DNA from 2 places in the Paraclostridium sp. genome. Region 2 is predicted to be linked to the other one. Evidence: riboswitches for the same ligand, from Rfam matches in the RefSeq annotation. Region 2 holds a riboswitch; the other holds the start of a gene.
What was found. A riboswitch is a leader RNA that binds a small molecule or an ion and turns the genes downstream of it on or off. The one in region 2 is predicted to bind cyclic di-GMP.

Region 1: linked by a shared signal. The riboswitch ahead of ACRCYC_RS03270 (type II secretion system protein) and the one ahead of ACRCYC_RS13920 (flagellar basal body protein) in region 2 are both predicted to bind cyclic di-GMP.

Annotation. Positions count from the first base shown of each region.
Region 1 is NZ_JBOFKN010000039.1:7,955-18,326, reverse strand. Features, by position in the region: gene murC (UDP-N-acetylmuramate--L-alanine ligase) at 1-342, opposite strand, end outside; gene purR (pur operon repressor) at 565-1,449, shown strand; gene spoVG (septation regulator SpoVG) at 1,619-1,897, shown strand; gene glmU (bifunctional UDP-N-acetylglucosamine diphosphorylase/glucosamine-1-phosphate N-acetyltransferase GlmU) at 2,105-3,472, shown strand; gene ACRCYC_RS03285 (ribose-phosphate diphosphokinase) at 3,570-4,523, shown strand; gene ACRCYC_RS03280 (type IV pilin protein) at 4,626-5,201, shown strand; gene ACRCYC_RS03275 (pilin) at 5,225-5,800, shown strand; cyclic di-GMP riboswitch class II at 5,858-5,940, shown strand; gene ACRCYC_RS03270 (type II secretion system protein) at 6,003-6,503, shown strand; gene ACRCYC_RS03265 (type IV pilin protein) at 6,522-6,959, shown strand; gene ACRCYC_RS03260 (GspE/PulE family protein) at 7,057-8,727, shown strand; gene ACRCYC_RS03255 (type II secretion system F family protein) at 8,742-9,950, shown strand; gene ACRCYC_RS03250 (PilN domain-containing protein) at 9,963-10,372, shown strand, end outside.
Region 2 is NZ_JBOFKN010000177.1:660-11,031, forward strand. Features, by position in the region: gene ACRCYC_RS13895 (glycosyltransferase) at 1-1,878, shown strand, start outside; gene ACRCYC_RS13900 (CDP-glycerol glycerophosphotransferase family protein) at 1,904-3,751, shown strand; gene ACRCYC_RS13905 (IspD/TarI family cytidylyltransferase) at 3,748-4,464, shown strand; gene ACRCYC_RS13910 (alcohol dehydrogenase catalytic domain-containing protein) at 4,461-5,480, shown strand; gene ACRCYC_RS13915 (hypothetical protein) at 5,500-6,987, shown strand; cyclic di-GMP riboswitch class I at 7,154-7,245, shown strand; gene ACRCYC_RS13920 (flagellar basal body protein) at 7,457-7,783, shown strand; gene flgC (flagellar basal body rod protein FlgC) at 7,788-8,192, shown strand; gene fliE (flagellar hook-basal body complex protein FliE) at 8,204-8,512, shown strand; gene fliF (flagellar basal-body MS-ring/collar protein FliF) at 8,536-10,113, shown strand; gene fliG (flagellar motor switch protein FliG) at 10,127-10,372, shown strand, end outside.

The DNA.
Region 1 (10,372 bases), on a different contig from region 2:
TGTTTTTCCATGAGTACCAGAAACAGCTATAGAGTTTTGGTATTCTCTCATTATTTGACCTAAGAATGCAGCTCTATTCATTGTTAATTTATTTTTCTCTCTAGCAGCTATTAACTCTTCGTTTTCAGACTTAACAGCAGCAGTATAAACTACCATATCTATATCATCAGTTATATGCTCTTTTTTGTGCCCAACATATACTGTTGCTCCTTGAGCACGAAGACTATCTAATAAATTAGAGTCTGAAGAATCTGAACCATAAACGTTATAACCTTTATTTAAACATATCTTGGCTAAGGCACTCATACTAATACCACCAACGCCTATAAAGAATATATTCATAGTGAAACCACCTTTCTGTTAAATTAAAAGTTCTACAATAAGAACTATATTTATGCTATAATAGTATAATGTTCAATATTTTAAGCAAACTAAAATTGTAAAATATTTATATACATTAATATATTAAATTTCAAATAAAACATAACAAATATTATAACATAATGATAAAAATTATGCATTAATAAGTTTAAATACACAGGGTTCAAGTTTAGGAGGTATTTTATGAAGTTTAAAAGAACGGAACGTATAGGTGCGATAGTTAAAATACTATCAGATAATCCTAATAAAATATTTACATTGAGCTATTTTACATCTAAGTTTAATTCGGCGAAATCTACAATAAGCGAAGATTTAATAGTAGTTAAAAATGTATTTGAAAAACTAGAGTTAGGACAAGTAATAACGATATCAGGAGCGGCTGGTGGAGTTAAATACATACCAAAAACATCTAAATCAGAAAATGAAGAGTTTTTATTAGAGTTATGTGAAGACATAAAAGACCAATCTAGAGTACTTTCTGGAGGATTTTTATACTTAATAGATTTAATATATGATCCAAGAATAGCATCTAAAATAGGGAAAATATTTGCATCAAATATAGATTATTCAGAAGCTGACTATGTTGTTACTATGGAGACTAAAGGAATACCTATGGCTCTTATGACAGCTAAGGCTATGAATTTACCTTTAGTTATAATAAGAAAAGATACTAAGGTATCAGAAGGACCTACACTTAGCATGACGTATGTAAGTGGAAGGAATTCTAAGGTTGAAAGCATGAGTTTACCAAGAAAAGCAGTTAAGCCTGGTAGTAAAGTTATATTAATAGATGACTTTATGAGAGGTGGGGGGACTATAAAAGGTATGATGCAACTTATGCATGAATTTGGGGCTGAAGTTATAGGAAAGGGAGTATTTATATCTACGACTAATCCTACTGAGAAAATGGTTGAAGACTACATATCATTAATACAGATAGATGTAATTAATAATGAAGTGGTTACAGTTGAACCGAATCTTCAAACATTCAGAGAAGAATATTGGGCTACTGAAGTTATCGATGAAATTGAAGAAGAGATAAGCGAAATCGACAATTCAGTAGAATAAGACAGGTTTTGAGGGTAAAATTCTATCAAATGAAAAAAATATAAAAAAATAATGAAAAATTTCTAAAATAATAGAGGAAATTTAAAAAGATGATAGAATTTATATAATATAAAAGATTTAATAACTTTTTAATTAACTTTGTCAAAAACAAAAGGGGGATATTAGGAAAATGAAAATTACTGACGTTAGAGTGAGAAAATTAACTGATGAGGGGAAAATGAAGTGTATAGTTTCATTAACTTTCAATAATTTATTTGTGGTACATGATATAAAGGTTATAGAGGGTCATAATGGTTTATTCATAGCTATGCCAAGCAGAAAAATAGGAGAAGGAAACTTTAGAGACATAGCTCATCCTATAAATGCAGAAATGAGACAAATGTTAGAAGATGAAGTATTAAAAGCTTACCATGAAGCAGTATCTCAATTAGAAGTAGCTGCTGAGTAATAAAACAGAACTAAAAATATAATATGTTTTATAATATATTTCTTAAAGAGCCGAATTTTAGGCTCTTTTTTATTGGAATGATATGTACTTTTTCAAACAAAAATGGTATATTAGTTATTAGAATTAAGAAGTTGTATACAAAATAAAGCGATAACAGATCATATATAGATTGATTAATAATCAAAAAACTTGAAATGGAGTGGGTTTATGAATTTTAAGGCTATAATCCTGGCAGCAGGAAAAGGAACAAGAATGAAGTCAAGTTTACCAAAAGTAGTACATAAAGTATGTGGGAAAGAAATGGTAAATCATGTTATAAACGTATCTAAAAAATCAGGGGTTAGTGAAATAGTTGCAATATTAGGTCACGGAAGTGAAGTAGTTGAAGGTGTTTTACCAGAAGAAACTAAATTAGCTATGCAGACTGAACAATTAGGAACAGGACATGCTGTTATGATGGCTGATGAACATATAACAGAAAATGACACAATAGTTGTACTATGTGGAGATACTCCTTTAGTAAATGCAGATACATTAGAAAACTTATTTAAATACCATTTAGATAATGGATATCACGCTACTGTTTTAACAACAAAAGTAGAGAACCCAAATGGATATGGAAGAATAATAAGAGACGCTAATGAAGATTTATTAAAAATAGTAGAGCAAAAAGATGCTAATGAAGAAGAAAAATTAGTAAATGAAATAAATTCAGGAATATACTGCTTCAATGGAAAAAGTTTAAAAGAAGCGCTTGCTAACATAAATAATGATAATGCTCAAGGTGAGTACTATTTAACTGATACAATAGAGATAATGAGAACTAATTCATTAAAAGTTGGTGCATATAATGGAGCAACAATAGAAGAACTTATGGGTGTAAACTCAAGAGTTGAGTTAGCTAAAGCAGAAGAAATAATGAGAAAAAAAATAAACACTATGCACATGATAAATGGTGTAACAATAATAGATGTGAATAGCACATATATCGAAGCAGATGTACAAATAGGTAATGATACTATAGTATATCCTGGTGCTATGTTAAAAGGAAATACAGTTATAGGAAGTAACTGTGTTATAGGTATGAATTCATGTATATCAAATTCAATAATAGGTGATGCTACAGATGTGGAAAACTCTACTATAATAGATAGTAAAGTAGGAAGCAACACTACAGTTGGACCATATGCATATTTAAGACCTAAGAGTAATATAGGAAATCATGTTAAAATAGGTGATTTTGTAGAAGTTAAAAATGCAACTATAGAAGATAATTCTAAAGCATCTCATTTATCTTATATAGGAGATGCACATGTAGGTAAGAATGTTAATATAGGGTGTGGAACAGTATTTGTAAACTATGATGGTAAAAACAAATTTAAATCAGTAGTAAAAGATGGAGCTTTTATAGGATCTAACTCAAACTTAGTTGCACCAGTTACAGTAGAAGAAAATGGATATATTGCAACGGGTTCTACAATAACTGATGATGTTCCAGCAGGTGCATTGGCAGTTGCTAGACAGAGACAGGTAATAAAAGAAGGTTGGGTAGAGAAGAAGAATTTAAAAAAATAATTGATAAATTTAACTAGGCTATAACGTGGGTATAGTCCAGACTATACTTGCGTTTAAAATAAAATATTTTCTTTAACAAAATTTTCGGGAGGTAATTATGAATACTAGCGGAAGCGAAATTAAAATACTTGCAGGAAATGCATCAAAAGAATTAGCTCAAAAAGTAGCTGATTATATAGGTGTACCAATGGCTCAATGTGAAGTTGGAACATTTAGCGATGGAGAAATATCTGTAAACATAAGTGAAACAGTAAGAGGATGTGATGTCTTCGTAATACAATCAACTAATAGTCCAGTAAATGATAATTTAATGGAATTATTAATAATGATAGATGCATTAAGAAGAGCATCTGCAGGTAGAGTAACTGCTGTTATACCGTACTATGGATACGCAAGACAAGACAGAAAGGCTAAGGCTAGAGATCCAATTACTGCTAAGTTAGTTGCAAACTTAATAACTGCAGCAGGAGCAGACAGAGTTTTAACAATGGATTTACATGCTGCTCAAATACAAGGATATTTTGATATACCATTAGATCATTTACAAGGCGGAAGAATATTAGCAGATTACTTTAATACTAAGAGTATAGAAGATTTAGTAGTAGTTTCTCCAGACTTAGGAAGTGTTACAAGATCAAGAAAATTTGCTAATGATTTAAATGGAGATGTTCCAATAGCTATAATAGACAAGAGAAGACCAAAAGCTAATGTTTGTGAGGTTATGAACATAATAGGTGAGGTTAAGGATAAAAATGTTATATTATTAGACGATATGATAGATACTGCAGGAACAATAGTTAATGCTGCTAATGCTCTAAAAGAATTTGGAGCTAAAGATGTTTATGCATGTTGTACTCATGGAGTTTTATCAGGTCCAGCTATAGAGAGAATAGAAAATTCAGCTATAAGTGAGTTAATAGTACTTGATACTATCCAACTTCCTGAAGAAAAGAAGATAGAAAAAATAAAAATAAAAACAGTAGCTCCTTTATTTGGAGACGCTATAAAGAAAATATTTGCTAATGAATCAGTAAGTAAATTATTCAACTAAAATGAGCGATAAAAAGAGATCTCTAAAGAGGTCTCTTTTTGTTTGTGTTGTTTGTCTAAAAATGGTAAAATAAAGTCGAAATTTAGAAAAGGAAGTGGCGAAATGAAAAAAGGAGAAAAAGGATTTACATTAATTGAGCTATTGGTAGTAATAGCAATAATAGGTATACTAGCAGTAGTAGCAGTTCCAGCTTTATTTAAAAATATAGAAAAATCTAAAATAGCGGATGTTGAGAGTGAATACAATGCTTATAGGGCAACTGCATTAGGATATTATGCTGAAACAGGAGAGCTAGCATATTATAATACTTATTATGGAAGTAATGATGAATTCAATAAATATATGGAAAATAATAATGCTGACTTTACTAAAGGTACACCTATAGGAGGGTATTATATTTTAGCTCCTAACAGAAATATAAGTAAACCTAATGAAACTGAAAACAATTTGTTATCTAATAGAGAAGCTCAAGTGGTTAATAAAAATGGAGATGTAGAGGGAGAGAGAAAACCATTAAATAAGTTTGGAGATTTATTTTTATTAATATATACAGACACATCTAAAGAATCTAAGGATATAAATATTTCAAAGAATGGGCTAGCTAAATTAGTAAAAGACTTAGGTTATGGAAATGTGTACTATAATAAGTCTGGAGAGGTAGCATTGAAAATAAAATAGTTTAATTTAAAGGGAGGAGAAACATGAAAAAGAATAATGAGGGGTTTACATTAATAGAACTATTAGTAGTAATAGCAATAATAGGAATATTAGCAGTAGTAGCAGTTCCAGCTTTATTTAAGAATATAAATAAAGCTAAAATAGCAGACGTAGAGTCAGATTATAGTGCTATAAGAAGTGCTGTTTTAGCTGAGTATGCAGAAAATGGAAAATTACCATATGAAATATCGAATCAAAGTTTTATAGATAAATATGTTGATAATGGAGCTAAAGGAACGCCATTGGGAGGGTTTTATCATATAGTTCCAGATTATAATGATGAAAATGGTAATCCATATATAAATTTTGGAGCATATAAATATGATTCTAAAAATAATAGTTTTGATTATGTGAAATCAGGTGAATTACAAAATGAATTCAAAGCTATATTAGCTATAAGACCATATGATGAACAAAATAAAGCTGATGGTGGTATCAAGATAAAAAAAGATGAATTTTTAAAGTTAGGGAAAGACTTAGGTTATCAGAATGTTTTCGTATCAAATAAGAACTTTGCAAAAGACAAAGTTGAGATTTATATTGGATTAATTCCAAAATAAATGTGTGAAAATGTTGTAAAAAGTAGATAATATGTTAAAATAAGTATGGACAATTAAAAATATTGTAGAACTTTGAAGAATATTCTGTATTTGGGCACCTGGGATATTTGGAGTTAGTGGTGCAACCGGCTATAATTGGTATGTAATATTATACAATATAGTCTTTTTTTATGCGTAAAAATGGAATTGGAGGGGTATAAATATGAAAAAAAAGAAAAATAACAAAGGATTTACATTAATAGAATTGTTAGTAGTAATAGCAATAATAGGAATATTAGCAGTAGTAGCAGTGCCAGCTTTATTCAAAAACATAGAGAAGGCTAAAGTTGCAGATTTAGAAAGTGATATAAGTGCAATAAGATCAGCATCACTATCTTATTACGGAGATAATGGGGCATACCCAAATGGATCATTAGTAGTTACTAATGGAAAAATAACTACACCACAAGTAGATGGAAAAGATACTGGAGCTAGTAAAATTTCAAGTGAAGTTGAAAATTTAAGCTTCCCATATGAAGGAAAATATGAATTTGAGGGCTCAGCACCCGGACCTTTAGTATTGAAAATAACTCCAGCAGATGGAAAAAGTATAAGTAGTAATGCAATTGCTAAATTACAAAAAGATTTAGGTAATAGTATGGTGAATGCTTCAAGTGGAAGCACAGCACCACTAACTATAACAATAATAAATAATAAAAATTAAATAGAAGGAGATTAAAATATGAAAAAAAATAGTAAAAAGAAAAATAATAAAGGATTTACACTAATAGAATTATTAGTAGTAATAGCGATAATAGGAATACTAGCAGTAGTAGCAGTTCCTGCTTTATTTAAGAATATAGAAAAAGCAAAAATAGCAGATTTAGAGTCTAATATAAGTGCAATAAAATCTGCATCATTATCGTATTACTCTGATAATGGAAATTATCCTACAGATATGACGAAAATATCATCAGAACTTGAGAGCTTATCGGAGCCGTTTAGTTCTCAATATGCATTTACAGGAACAGCTCCAAGTCCATTAGTATTAACTATAACTCCAGCGAATGATAAGCTTAGTCAAAGTGGATATGATAAACTTGTTAAAGATTTAGGAGCAAGTAATTTTGCAACTGATAGTAGCAAAACTTCAATAAAAATAAATATAATAAAAGGGTAATATATTATATATAACCTATTATAATGCGTTTATGTTTTATCATAAACGCATTATTTGTGTAAATTATAAGTGATATAATTAAATAGAGGTGAGAAAAATGTCACAAAAAGTAAGAATAGGTGATAAATTAGTAGAAAAAGGATATATATCAAATGAACAATTAGAAAGAGCATTAAAACTTCAAAGTGGAACTGGTAAAAGAATAGGGGCAATACTTATAGAGCAAGGGCTTATAACTCCAGAACTATTAACTAGTGTATTAACAGAACTTCTTGATATAGAAAATATAGCTTTAACACGTTCAAATATAAACCCTGAAGCTATAAAATTAATACCAGAAAATATATGCAAACGTTATAAAATATTTCCATTTAAAAAAGAAAATAATAAACTATACTTAGCTATGGCAGATCCTCAAGATAGACAAGCAACTCAAGATGCTAAAAGAATATCAGGATTAGATGTAATACCTTATATAGCTACTATGGGGCAAATAAATCAAGCTATAGAATTTTTTTATTCAAATGTAGATTTAGATAAGGCATTAACTGAGTATTCAAAATCAGAAAAAATAAAAGAAGAAATAATGCTAGAAGATGATGTGAATTCAGCTCCAATAGTTAGACTTGTACATAATGTGTTAGAAACCGCAGTAAGAGCAAAAGCCAGTGATATCCATATTGAAAGAGAAGGCGATTTCATGAGGATTAGATTTAGAGTAGATGGAATTTTAAGTGAATATATGAAGATGAATTCTAAACCATACAAAGCAGTTATAAGTCGTGTAAAAATAATGGCAGGCTTAAACATATCTGAAAAAAGACTACCTCAAGATGGAAGAATATTTTTAAATGTAGATAACAAACCTATCGATTATAGGGTATCAACAATGCCTACAAGCAAAGATGAAAAAGTTGTTATGAGGGTGCTAGACAAAAGTACATTTATGGTTAATAAAGAAAAATTAGGACTTAATAATAAAAATATTAAAATATATGATGAATTGCTTGATAATCCATATGGATTAATATTAGTTGTAGGGCCTACTGGAAGTGGAAAAACAACAACCCTTTATTCAATGTTAAATCAATTAAATAGTGTTGAAAAAAATATACTTACAATTGAAGATCCAGTTGAATATGAACTAGACGGAATCAATCAATCACAAATTAACTATAAGGCAGGATTAAATTTTGCAAGTGCTTTAAGAGCTTTTTTACGTCAAGACCCAGATATAATAATGGTTGGAGAAATAAGAGATTCTGATACTGCAGAAATAGGAATAAGAGCAGCTCTTACAGGTCACTTAGTATTAAGTACATTACACTCAAATACAGCTGTAGGAGCAATTTCAAGGCTTGAAGATATGGGTATAGATAGTTTCCTTATAACATCATCTCTTATGGGTGTAGTTTCTCAAAGATTAGTTAGAAAGATATGTGAAAACTGTAAAACTGAGTACAAGGCAGAAATAGGAGAAAAAAAAGCTTTAAATTATCCACTAGATAAGGATTTAATTCTTTATAGAGGTGAAGGTTGTGAAAAATGTAGCAATACAGGGTATAAAGGTAGACTAGGAATTTATGAAATGCTTAGAATAACAAAGCCAATAAAAGATTTGATAAATGAAGGTGCTACGGATGCACAAATACAAGCTAAAGCTGAGGAATTAGGTATGGAGACTATGAAAGAAGATGCTGCTAATAAAGTTATAGATGGAGAAACAACAATAGAAGAAATGTTAAGAGTCACTTTTATAGCTAATTAAAGGAGTGTTTATAAATGAAGGAATTTAAATATGCAGCTATAATGCTAAATGGAAAAAAGATTTCTAGCACAATTATGGCAAAAGATTATATTGAAGCAAAATCTTTGCTAAAGGAAAAAAAACTGATGATTATAGAATTAAAAGAAAAGAAGGTAGTTTCTTTATTTAATTCTAAAAAATCAAAAAAAAAGAAATTAAAAGCTGACCAGATAAGCCATTTTTGTAGGCAATTTGCAATAATAATTTCCTCGGGAATAAATAGTATGGTAGGATTAGAAACTTTAGGTAAAAAAGCTTCAAATAAAACATTATCAGATGAAATAAAACGAATGGTAAGTGACATAAAAATGGGATCTACAATTGCAGCAACTATGATGGATAAACAATCCAAATTTCCTATGTTGTTAGGTGCAATGGTTGCAACAGGAGAAGAAACTGGAACTTTAGAAGAAGTATTGAAAAGTATGTCAACTTTTTATGAGAGAGAATATAGGATAAATCAAAAGATAAAAAATGCATCTATGTACCCAGCGATAGTAGCCATTTCATCATTTGTAATGTTGTTTGTTTTTACTAGTTTTATACTTCCTCAAATGATGGAAACTATAACTGAAACGGGAGCAACTTTGCCCTTGATGACTAAAATAGTAATGTATATAGGTAACTTTATGAAAAATTATTGGTACTTAGTATTGATATTGGGAGTGCTATTATATTATCAATTAAAAGTTTATATAAAAACTCCAGTAGGAAGAGCGCATAAAGATAGATTGGTAAACAAAACACCTCTCTTAGGGAAGGGAATAAATAGTATAGTTTCTATGAGATTTTCAAGAGCTCTATATTTATTTGTATCTTCAGGGTATCCTATGCTGCAAGGATTAGATCATATAAAAGATAGTTTAAATAATGCTATTGCAGAAAAAGCAGTTAACAAAGCAAAAGAAGGTATAGTTAAAGGAGAAACACTATCTGAAAACCTTGAAAAATCAAAGTACTTTGATCCTGTACTTATACAGATGATAGCAATAGGGGAACAAACAGGGGAATTAGAGAGTATAAGTAAACAAATGGCTGAGTTTTATGAGTCAGAAGCAGAAATTTATTTAAATAGAATGGTAGCTATGATAGAGCCTATAATGATAATTATAGTTGGTATAATGGTAGCTATATTAGTAATATCAGTATTCTTACCAATGTTAAGCATATATGATGCTATATAGGAGGAAGTGTTTATGACAGCAAAATTGTATATTTCATATTATGGAGACTATGTGTCTATAGTAGAAGGAACTTATAATAAGAAAAAAGAAAAATTTATAATAAAAGAAAAATTTTTCCTTTCAAATTCAGACATCGACATAGATTATGATGCAGATAAATATGAATTACTTAGACAGGCATTAATGAGAAGTCAATTTAAAAGTAAAAATGTAGTTTTATGTTTTAATACTAAAGATATTATTTTGAAATCAAATAAAATACCGAAAGTTGATAAAAAAGATTTAGAAGGTATTATGAACATAGAAATTTATGAGATGATATCTTTAGACAAAGATAGTCATGTATTTTCATATGAAGTAACAACTGAGGATGAGCAAGACGGTACTAAGTTTATTGAAATGATATTAGCTGCCATTCCTAA
Region 2 (10,372 bases):
CAAGATGAAAAAGTATATAGTATCTCACCTCTTATAAGAGTATTTAAAAACTATGAAGGTTTTAGATATGAAGGTGCAATACATGAACAACCAATATTTAAAAATCCTATATACAATGATATAGCTAGATTTAATCATTATGGATATTTATTTGAAAATGAAGAAGTAAAACAATTAAAAGACAGTAGAAATAAAAAAATATTATTAGAAGAAATAAAAGATAAACCACTAGACCCATACACTAATTATCAGTTAGGTAAAAATTATATTATATCTAGTGATTATGAAGATGCAATATACTATATGGAAAAAAGCTATGATTTATATACTAAGGCTAGATATATACCTATATTTGTAACTTTAGATTTAGTTAGTGTTTATATTGATTTAAGTGAGTTTGAGAAGTGTGAAAAATTATGCATTAAATATATAAAACAAGATAATAAAAATATAGATATTTATTATTATCTTGCAACAAGTCAAAAGCAATTGGGTAAATACAAGCATAGTATAGAAAATTACAAAAAATATTTATATTTATTAGAAAACTATGATACATCTACCCAAGCAACTAATAGTGAATGCAACTTTGATACTTTTATTCATAAAGATAAATGTATGGTAAATATAATAGATAATTACTATAAATTAGAAATGTATGAAGATGTTATAAAAAATATTGATGAATTAAAAATAGAAGTATTGGAAGAAGCATATTTAGTTATATTTATGAGTTTATATAAGTTAAATAAACTTAATAAAATAATAGAATTATATGAGTTAACCTCAGGTTCTATAGTTCAACAACAAAAATTTAAGATAGCATTAGAATCTATTTTAAAACGAATGAAAGAAAAAGATAGATTAAAAATGTATGAATTACTTTGTAATATAGATGGAAGTTATTCTGTCCTTAATAAAATAAGACTTGGAAAAGAAATAGATATACAAAGATACAATGAGGTTTTAAACTGTGAAAAAGATATATATTATTCAGAAGTGCTATATTATGCAATAAAACAAAATATAGATATAGTTGAAATTTTAAAGGATACGAGTTATTTGAAAATTAAAATGTATATAGAGTATGTAATTAAAAGTAAACGAGATTGTATAATTGATTTTTATGATTATTTACTTAATGCACCAATTACATTGGATATAAAAAAAATACAAATATACAGCTGTTTATCTAAGTCATTATTAATACATGGGAATTTAGTGAATGAAAAATATGAAAATTTATTTTTGATGTATATGACTTATGCATATGAGTGTATAAAGCAAATTTACAATGAAAATTTAACTGATGAACAGCTGATTGAGGTTCTAAGAGATGAAGATGATGAGTTTGTAGTTAGGATGAATATAATTAATAAATTAAAAAACACTGATAAATTAGAATATATAAAAAAATTAAAAGATCTACTTATAAATCATCCTCAGTACAAAAAAGCTGTACAAGTATTAATATCTAAATTTGAATATGAATTAAATTTAACTTCGGAATTATTAGAGCTTAAGTCAAAATATAAATTAATAATTGAGAATAGTATAAATAGTGGAAATTTAAATGAAGCTACAATTATGATTACAGAATATGAAAATATGTTTAGTGAGGAATTTGACATATTTAATATGAAATCGATTATAGCTTTATTGAGTAGTAATTTAGAAGACGCGGAAATTACGTTGAAAAAAGCATGGATTTTAGAAAATAACAACTTCAATATTCTTTTTAATATTGGATATTTAAAAGAAATTTCAGGCGACAAATATGAAGCTATAAATTTTTATAATAAGATTATTAAATATTGTAAAGATCAAACTATAGTAGGTGAAGCTAGAGAAAAAATCAATTTAATTATGCAAAATTAATATAATGAATGAGGAGATTGGATTTATGGACACTATCAATAAAATAAAAAATATGATATTAAATAATGATATAGAAAATGCATATAAATTGATAATAGAAAATGAAAAAGAATACATAAATAACTCTGAGTATTGGAACTTAAGGGGTATGTTATGTTTTAAAATACAAGAGTACGATATCGCTATTAGTTGTTATGAAACTTCAATTAATATAGCTAACAACTATTTAGATGGGTACTTTAATTTGATTTATATGTACAAGATAACTGGAGAAAAACTTAAATCGGCCTTATATGCAGGTATTGCATTAAGATACACTGATGATATTGAATTTATAAATGATATAAATGATTTATATAAAGATGAAGTCTTATATGAAAATTATAAAGCTATAATAAATGAAGTTAAAAACAACTTAGATATAAGATTAGATAATATGGGATTTATTAGATATATATATGCTGATTTTAATGGCGTAGATGAAGAATACATAAGGGTACTAGCTAAAAATAATATATGTCAAAATTGGGCTTATGTAAAAGCAAACCATATAATTACAAGTAAAGAAATATTAACTATTGATAGTTTTATAGTGAATAAAGAACATTTTGAGCTTGAGGTTGTAGTTCCATATGACATAAATTACATAAGCGTAGTTAGAGAACTTGCATTAAAAGGATTAGAAAAATGTTTTATAATGCTTTCTATAGAAAATAAATTTAAACGAATAGAAATTGATTATAAAACTATGCAAGATTTAAAAAATAAAGATTTTGATAGAACAATAACTTTTAACAAGTTTAATGCAGCTGACTCTAATGTTAATGCTCTTATCAAATATATGCCTGAAAAATATAAAGGATTATATAAAATTAACTTAATAAATGGCAGAGATGTATTTGATATAGAAAATATGATTAAAGTACCTTTAGTATCTTCAGTAACCGTTTCTGGATTTAATACTTTTGTTAGCTATCCCAAGTTCACATACAATATTGATGTAGGACATGGTGCAGTATCGTTTAAAGCTGCTGGATTAATGGATAAAAAAAATAAAAACTTTGCATTTACACCTGAGGAATATAAAAATATAGATAAAGTATGTATTACATCTAATATGAATATGCTGACACTTAGTTCTATGGCAGCTATTCCTGAGGATAAATATGAGATTACAGGTAATCCAAGAACGGATACTCTTTTATTAACTGATGGAAAGAAAAATTTAGAAAAACTTTTAGGTAAAAGTATAGGGGATAAAAAAGTTGTATTTAATATGCCAACCTTCCATGTTCATGAAAACACAGGCCTAGCAAGTGGGTCAAAAGAACTTAATGATGTTATAAAAATAAAAGACTTTGATTATCAAAAGTTTGATGAGTTTTTAGAAGAAAATAACATGGTATGTATAGCTAAAGTTCATCATGCAGAAGAGAGAACTGTTACGAATAAAAATGAAGAAAGAAAATTAAATAATTTAATATTCATATCAAATAAAAATCTAGATGAAAATGACTTGGATTTATATGAAATTTTAAATTGTGCAGATCTTTTAATCACAGATTATTCTAGCATATATGGTGATTTTTTATTTATGAATAAGCCAACTATATTTATTCCTACAGATATTGAACAATATAGAAAAGAAAAGGGTATACTTTTAGAGCCTTATGATTTTTGGACGGCAGGACCTAAAGTATTAAATCAAGGAGATTTACAATATGAAATAATGAAAAGTTTAAATGAACCTGATTATTTTAAACAAAAAAGAGAAGATTTAAGAGATACATTTTATAAATATAAGGATAGCGATGCTTCATTAAGAGTTTGGGATCATATAAATGAACAACTTTCTAGGGAGAATAGACAATGATTTATGCAGAAATTTTAGCTGGTGGAAAAGGAACAAGAATGGGTAAAACGGAAATGCCTAAACAATTTTTAAATATAGGAAAAAAACCTATTATAATTCACACAATAGATAGGTTTTTACTAAATAATAAAATAGATAAAATAATAGTTATAACACCTAAAGAGTGGATTGCTCACACTAAAGATATAGTGAATAAATATATATTAAAATCAAATAGACATAAAATACTTATCTGTGAAGGCGGAAAAGACAGAAATGAATCTATAATGAATGGGATTGAATATATAGCAAGTGAATTTGGATTAAATAGTGATGATATAGTTATAACTCATGATGCAGTAAGACCTTTTTTAACACATAGGATAATAGAAGAAAATATTGAAATGGCTATTAAATATGGAGCTACTGACACAGTTATACCGGCTACTGATACAATAGTTGAGTCAGTAGATGGGCAAAATATTAGTAACATACCTGTAAGAAGTGAGATGTATCAAGGACAGACTCCTCAAAGTTTTAATATACAAAAACTACAACAACTTTATAAAGGGCTCAGTAAAGATGAAAAAAATATTTTAACAGATGCATCTAAAATATTTGTCGTAAAAAATCAAACGGTGAAATTAGTTATGGGAGATGTATCTAATATAAAGATAACGACTCAATACGATTTAAAGGTAGCGAATGCAATGTTAAGTGGAGAAATTATATGATAAACAGAGTATACAAACTTATTTCTCCTGGTCAGATTGTAGTTGATTTTGAAGAAAAGGAACTTGATGGAAAAGATTTGGTAATTAGACCAGAAAAGTTGTCAATATGTGCAGCAGATCAAAGATATTATACAGGTAGTAGAGGAAGAGATGTGATAAAAAATAAATTACCTATGGCACTTATTCACGAAGCTGTAGGGAGGGTTGTATATGATAAAAATAACGAATTTAAACCTGGTGATAAAGTTATTATGATTCCTAATACTCCAGTTGAGAAGGATGAGGTAATTAGTGAAAATTATTTAACGTCTAGTAAGTTTAGATCTAGTGGATATGATGGATTTACTCAAGACTATGTATTTATGGATAGGGATAGAGTTGTAAGGTATGAAAATATAGATGCTGATATTGCATCATTTATAGAACTTATTAGTGTAGCTATGCATGCTATAGGTCGATTTGAAAAAAAATCTAATATCAAAAAAGACATTCTTGGAGTATGGGGAGATGGTAATTTAGGATTTATTATATCTTTAATATTAAAAACTAAGTATCCTGATTCAAAAATATTAGTTTTTGGCAAAAATGATGAAAAATTAAGTTTTTTTTCATTTGTGGATGAAGTATATCAAATAGATGAAATTCCAAGTGATTTATCAATAGATCATGGATTTGAAGCTGTTGGAGGTATAGGAAGTAATTTTGCCATAAATCAGATAATAGATTATATAAATCCGGAAGGCAGCATAATTTTACTAGGTGTATCAGAAAAGTTAATTGAAATGAATACAAGGATGGTTTTAGAAAAAGGTTTGACACTTATTGGAAACAGTAGGAGTGGGAAAAATGATTTTATAGAAACTGTAAAGTTCCTAGAACAAAATTTAGAATGTCAAAATCAACTTCAAAAACTAATTTCAAAGGTTATTGATATTAAGTGTATAGATGATTTAAATAAATCTTTTGAACAGGATTTAACAGTAACATTTAAAACTATTTTGAACTGGAATTTATAAATTAAGAAGGAATAAAACAATGGGAAACTATAGAGAAACTAATAATAAATATAATTTAAATGAGCATTTAAAAAATAAAGAAATAATAGAAGCTATAAGCAATTTACTATCAAAAAAAAATATTAGTGAATCAGAATTGATAGACATAATAAATATATTAGCTGATTTTATGCAATATAATAATGAATATTATTCAAATATTAAACCATTTATTGACTTAGCCGATAAGTTAGTAAATATAATTGAAAATTTTGGAGACGAAGATTGTTGTCAAGCAATAATAAAAGATGAACTTAATATATACTTAAATAAATTTGATACTTACATGCAAAAATATGACAATATTAATTTGTTTTTTTATGGAGTAGATAAATATAACATATTAAAAACATCAATTAATCATAAAATTGTATATATAGAAAATATAGATGAATATAAAAACCTATATAAACAACATGATAACTCACAAATAAATATACTTATTTATAGTGAAGAAAGCCAAGTATGTGATTTAGACTTAGACTTTAAATTGTACTTTAATGATGTTGTATACTATGATAAAACAATGAACTATATGTTTGATATTAGTAATAAAATATATTATAGCAATTATGATTATAATTATTTATTGAAGTCTTTAGAAAAATCTAAAGATAAAGATATAGAAACTATAGTAGTAGGGAATTCATATCCACTAACGGGAATTAATACAAACTTATTAGTATCAAAGAGTATAAGTTTAGCTTTATCTAGCCAAGATTTATACTATTCATATAAATTAGCAAAATTAGCTATAGATAATAATAAATCTATAAAGAGATGTATTATAGGTGGAGGGTACTATTTAGTGAATCATGATTTGTCAAAGTCAAAGAGTGATTATTCTGTAAATTTAATTAAAAATACATACTATCCAATATTAAAAGATAAACATAACTTAGAAGTTGTAGATTGTATAGAGTTATTAAATATTGAAAAGGTATTAAATGATAAAGTTCTAGAATATACATTTAACTTAGAAAATCTAGATTATTACTTTAAAGATTTAATATACAGAGATAACAATGGATATTTTAACATTAATTTTAAAAGAGAAATGAATAGTATACTCAGAGGTACAAAATTAAGTGATATTAGCGAATTAGAAAAATATAGGCTAGGTAAAGAGCGAGCTAATCAACATAATAAATTATCTAGTTACTCACAGACAAAAGAAGAATATAAATGTATATTTAATCAATTTATAAATTTTTTAAAAGAAAAGAATATAGAACCAATTATAGTTGTATTTCCAAATACTAAATACTATAGCGAGTTTTTAAATAAAGAATATGAATGTGAATTTTACAAGATATTAAATGAGATTGAAGAAAAATTTAAAATAAAATTAATCGATTTTACAAAAGAAGGCATATTTGAAGAATGTGATTTTATTGATTTAGATCATATTGGTGAAATTGGATCTGTTAAAATAACTAATTTAATAAATCAATATTTAAGTGTATAATTTGATAGTATGTATATATTTGGCTAAAAAATACATATAAAACGACAAATTATAAGTTTTTTTATATAAATGAGAATATTTCCATTTGTTGAAAAAATTAGAATTTAAAGTGAATGCTTGAATAAAAACGAATAATGTTATATTATAAATATATAAGTCGAAAAACAATACTTAAGGGCAAAACTAGGGAAACTTAGTGACGCAAAACTATAGGGGTTAAGGTTTATGTTACATAAACTATGCCAGCCAGCTGCCGAAGAGTTAATAAACTTTTTGTTATCATTGCTAATATGTGTATTATAATTTAGGATGAAAAACATATAATATAAACCAAGGAATAAGTGGGTATATTTATATAATTTTATTTTGATTTTGTAACATAATAGTAAGTATTGATATATTATAAAAGTGATTGAACTACTCTTTAAGAGTAGTTTTTTTTGTTTTAATAAAAAAATTGGAGGTAATAATGGAAATTTATGGTTTAATCAAGGCGGGATTAGATGCAACAGAGCTTAGAGGCAGAGTTATTGCTAACAATATTGCAAATATTAATACCCCTAATTACAAAAGAAAGTATGTAACGTTTGAAGAAACATTAGATGATTCTATAAATAAAAAACCAAAAATAGAAGTTAAAACAGATGAAGTGAGTTCTATGAGAGAAGATGGAAACAATATTGATTTAGAAAATGAAAAGGTCAATCAAGCTGCTACTACTCTTGAATATAACGCACTTATAACTTTAACTAATATAAAATTGGGCATGACCAGAAATGTTATAACGGGGAGGTAAGTAGATGAGTGTTTTTGGAGGAATGAGAATCAGTGCAAGTGCTTTATCTGCAGAGAGGTTAAGAATGGATGTAGTATCATCTAACGTAGCCAATATGAAAACAACAAGAACTAAAGATGGTGGAGCATATAGACGTAAAGTTGCTGTATTTGAAGAAAATTACGATGAAAAATTAGGCATGTTAGGTGTAAAAACTAAATCTATAGAAGAAGATAAATCACCTCTTAGAAAATTATATGAGCCTAATCATCCAGATGCGGATAAAGAAGGATACGTAGAATATCCAAACGTAGATATATTAGTAGAAATGACTGATTTAATGACAGCATCTAGATCATATGAATCTAATGTAGATACATTAAATGCACAAAAAAATATGATTTCTAAGGCTTTAGAAATAGGTAGATAAAGGAGTATATTATGAGTGGAGTAGGCGCTATAAATGCAGTAAACAATATATCAACAACTAATAATGCACTTATGAAAACTACTAAAAGTAGCGAAAGTGAAAGTAGTTTTTCAAATATAATAGAAAATGCATTACATAAAGTTAATGATAAGCAAGTGGATGCAAATAACAAAATTGAAGGCCTTATAAAAGGAGATAATGTTGCCATGCATGATGTTATGATGGCAGCACAAGAATCTCAATTATCGATGCAGTTAATGGTTGAGGTTAGAAATAAGGTGTATGAAGCTTATCAAGAGCTAAATAGAGTTCAATTATAACTTCATAGCAAGGAGAATTTTAGATGAATATAAAGGAATTGCCACAAAAAACGAAAGATTTTGTGATAGTTAAAAAAGAACAATTTGAGGCCTTATCTAAAAAGAAAAAAATAGCAGTGATAGTTGCAGTTATATCTTTAGTGCTGGCAATAATATTTGGGATAAATTATGCAAAACAAAATAAATATGGTGTGCTTTTTTCAGGGTTAGATCCTAGTGATGCTACTGCAGTAACTAAAGAATTAGAATCTAAAAAAATTGAAACAAAAATAGAAGGAAATTCTATATTAGTTCCTAAAGAAGATGTAGATAAATTAAGAATGGAATTATCAAATAGTGTATCTAATGGATCTAAGGGATTTGAAATAATGGATGAAGGTTCATCATTTGGTATGACAGATGAAGAATTTCAAATAAAAAAACAAAGAATGCTTCAAGGCGAAATTGAAAAAACAATTAAAGTTTTTCCGCAAGTGGAGAGTGCCAGAGTTCATATAACTGAAGGTGAAGAATCAGTTTTTGCAAATGAAAGTGTACCAGGTAAAGCGGCAGTTTATTTGAGTTTAAAACCAGGAGAAAATCTACAACCATCTCAAGTAAGATCTATAATGTCTTTAGTTTGTGCGAGTACAGATAATGTACCAAAACAAAATGTAGAAGTAATAGATCAAAATATGAAATTATTATCAGAAGGACTAATAGATGAAGATGGAAATATAAATACGTCTAACTTAAATGATGTAGATGAAGCTATGAAAGCAGAGAAAGATTTAAGTAGACAACTTGAACAATCAATAACAGGACTTTTAGAACCTATATTTGGACCAGGAAATGTTAGGGCAACTGTAAATACAGATTTAAACTTTGATACAAGTGAAAAAACTGAGATTGTAATTGATCCAAACAAAGTAATAACTAAAGAATCAAAATCAAACAGTAAGTCTACTGAAAAGCAAAATACAGGTGGAGCAGTAGATAACAACATGAGTAACGTTAACGAAAGTGGAGCGGGACAAAATGAAAATACTGAAGAAAATATCGAGTATCAAACAGGAAAGACAGAAACAAAGACTATAAAGTCAAAAGGTGAAATAAATAAATTAACAGCATCTGTAGCTATAAATGGACAATTAACTGATGATGTTATAAGAAATGTACAAGCTATGGTAGGAAATGCTATAGGAATAGATGATAAAAGAGGCGACAATGTAAAAGTAGTTGCTATGGGATTTGACTCAGAGAAAAAAGATACTTCTACATTTGGCGTTATAAAAGATGCTATAAGTAAGGATAAATCAATGTCGACTATATTAATAGTTGTTGCAGTAATATTTGTGTTAGCAGTGATTTTATTAATAGCTGCACTAATACATATGCTTCTTAAAAAGAAGAAAGATAAATCTGTAGATTTAGATTATGTTGGAGAAGAAGACGAAGTAGAATTAATCAACAAAAGACTAGAAGAAATAGAACAAAATAGATTAAACAGTGACGAAGAAGAGGATGAAGAAAGCATAAGCTTAGAAGATGAAGTTAAGAAATTCGCAGCTGATAATCCAGATCAAGTTACAGACCTAGTTAATAGTTGGTTAAATGAGTAAAGGGTGATGTTATTTGCAAAATGAAGGTGTTAAAGGTAATGCGTTTGACTTAGGTGATATACCTAAGTTTAGAAGAGTTACAGGTGCAAGAAAAGCAGCTATTTTATTAATGACTTTAGGGCCAGATGTTGCTTCTAGTGTGATAAAAAATTTATCTGATAGAAAAATACAAAAAATAGGTGTTGAGATAGCTAATACAAATATGGTTAGACCTAGAGAAAGAAGAGAAGTTTTACAAGAATTTATAGAATTGAATAAA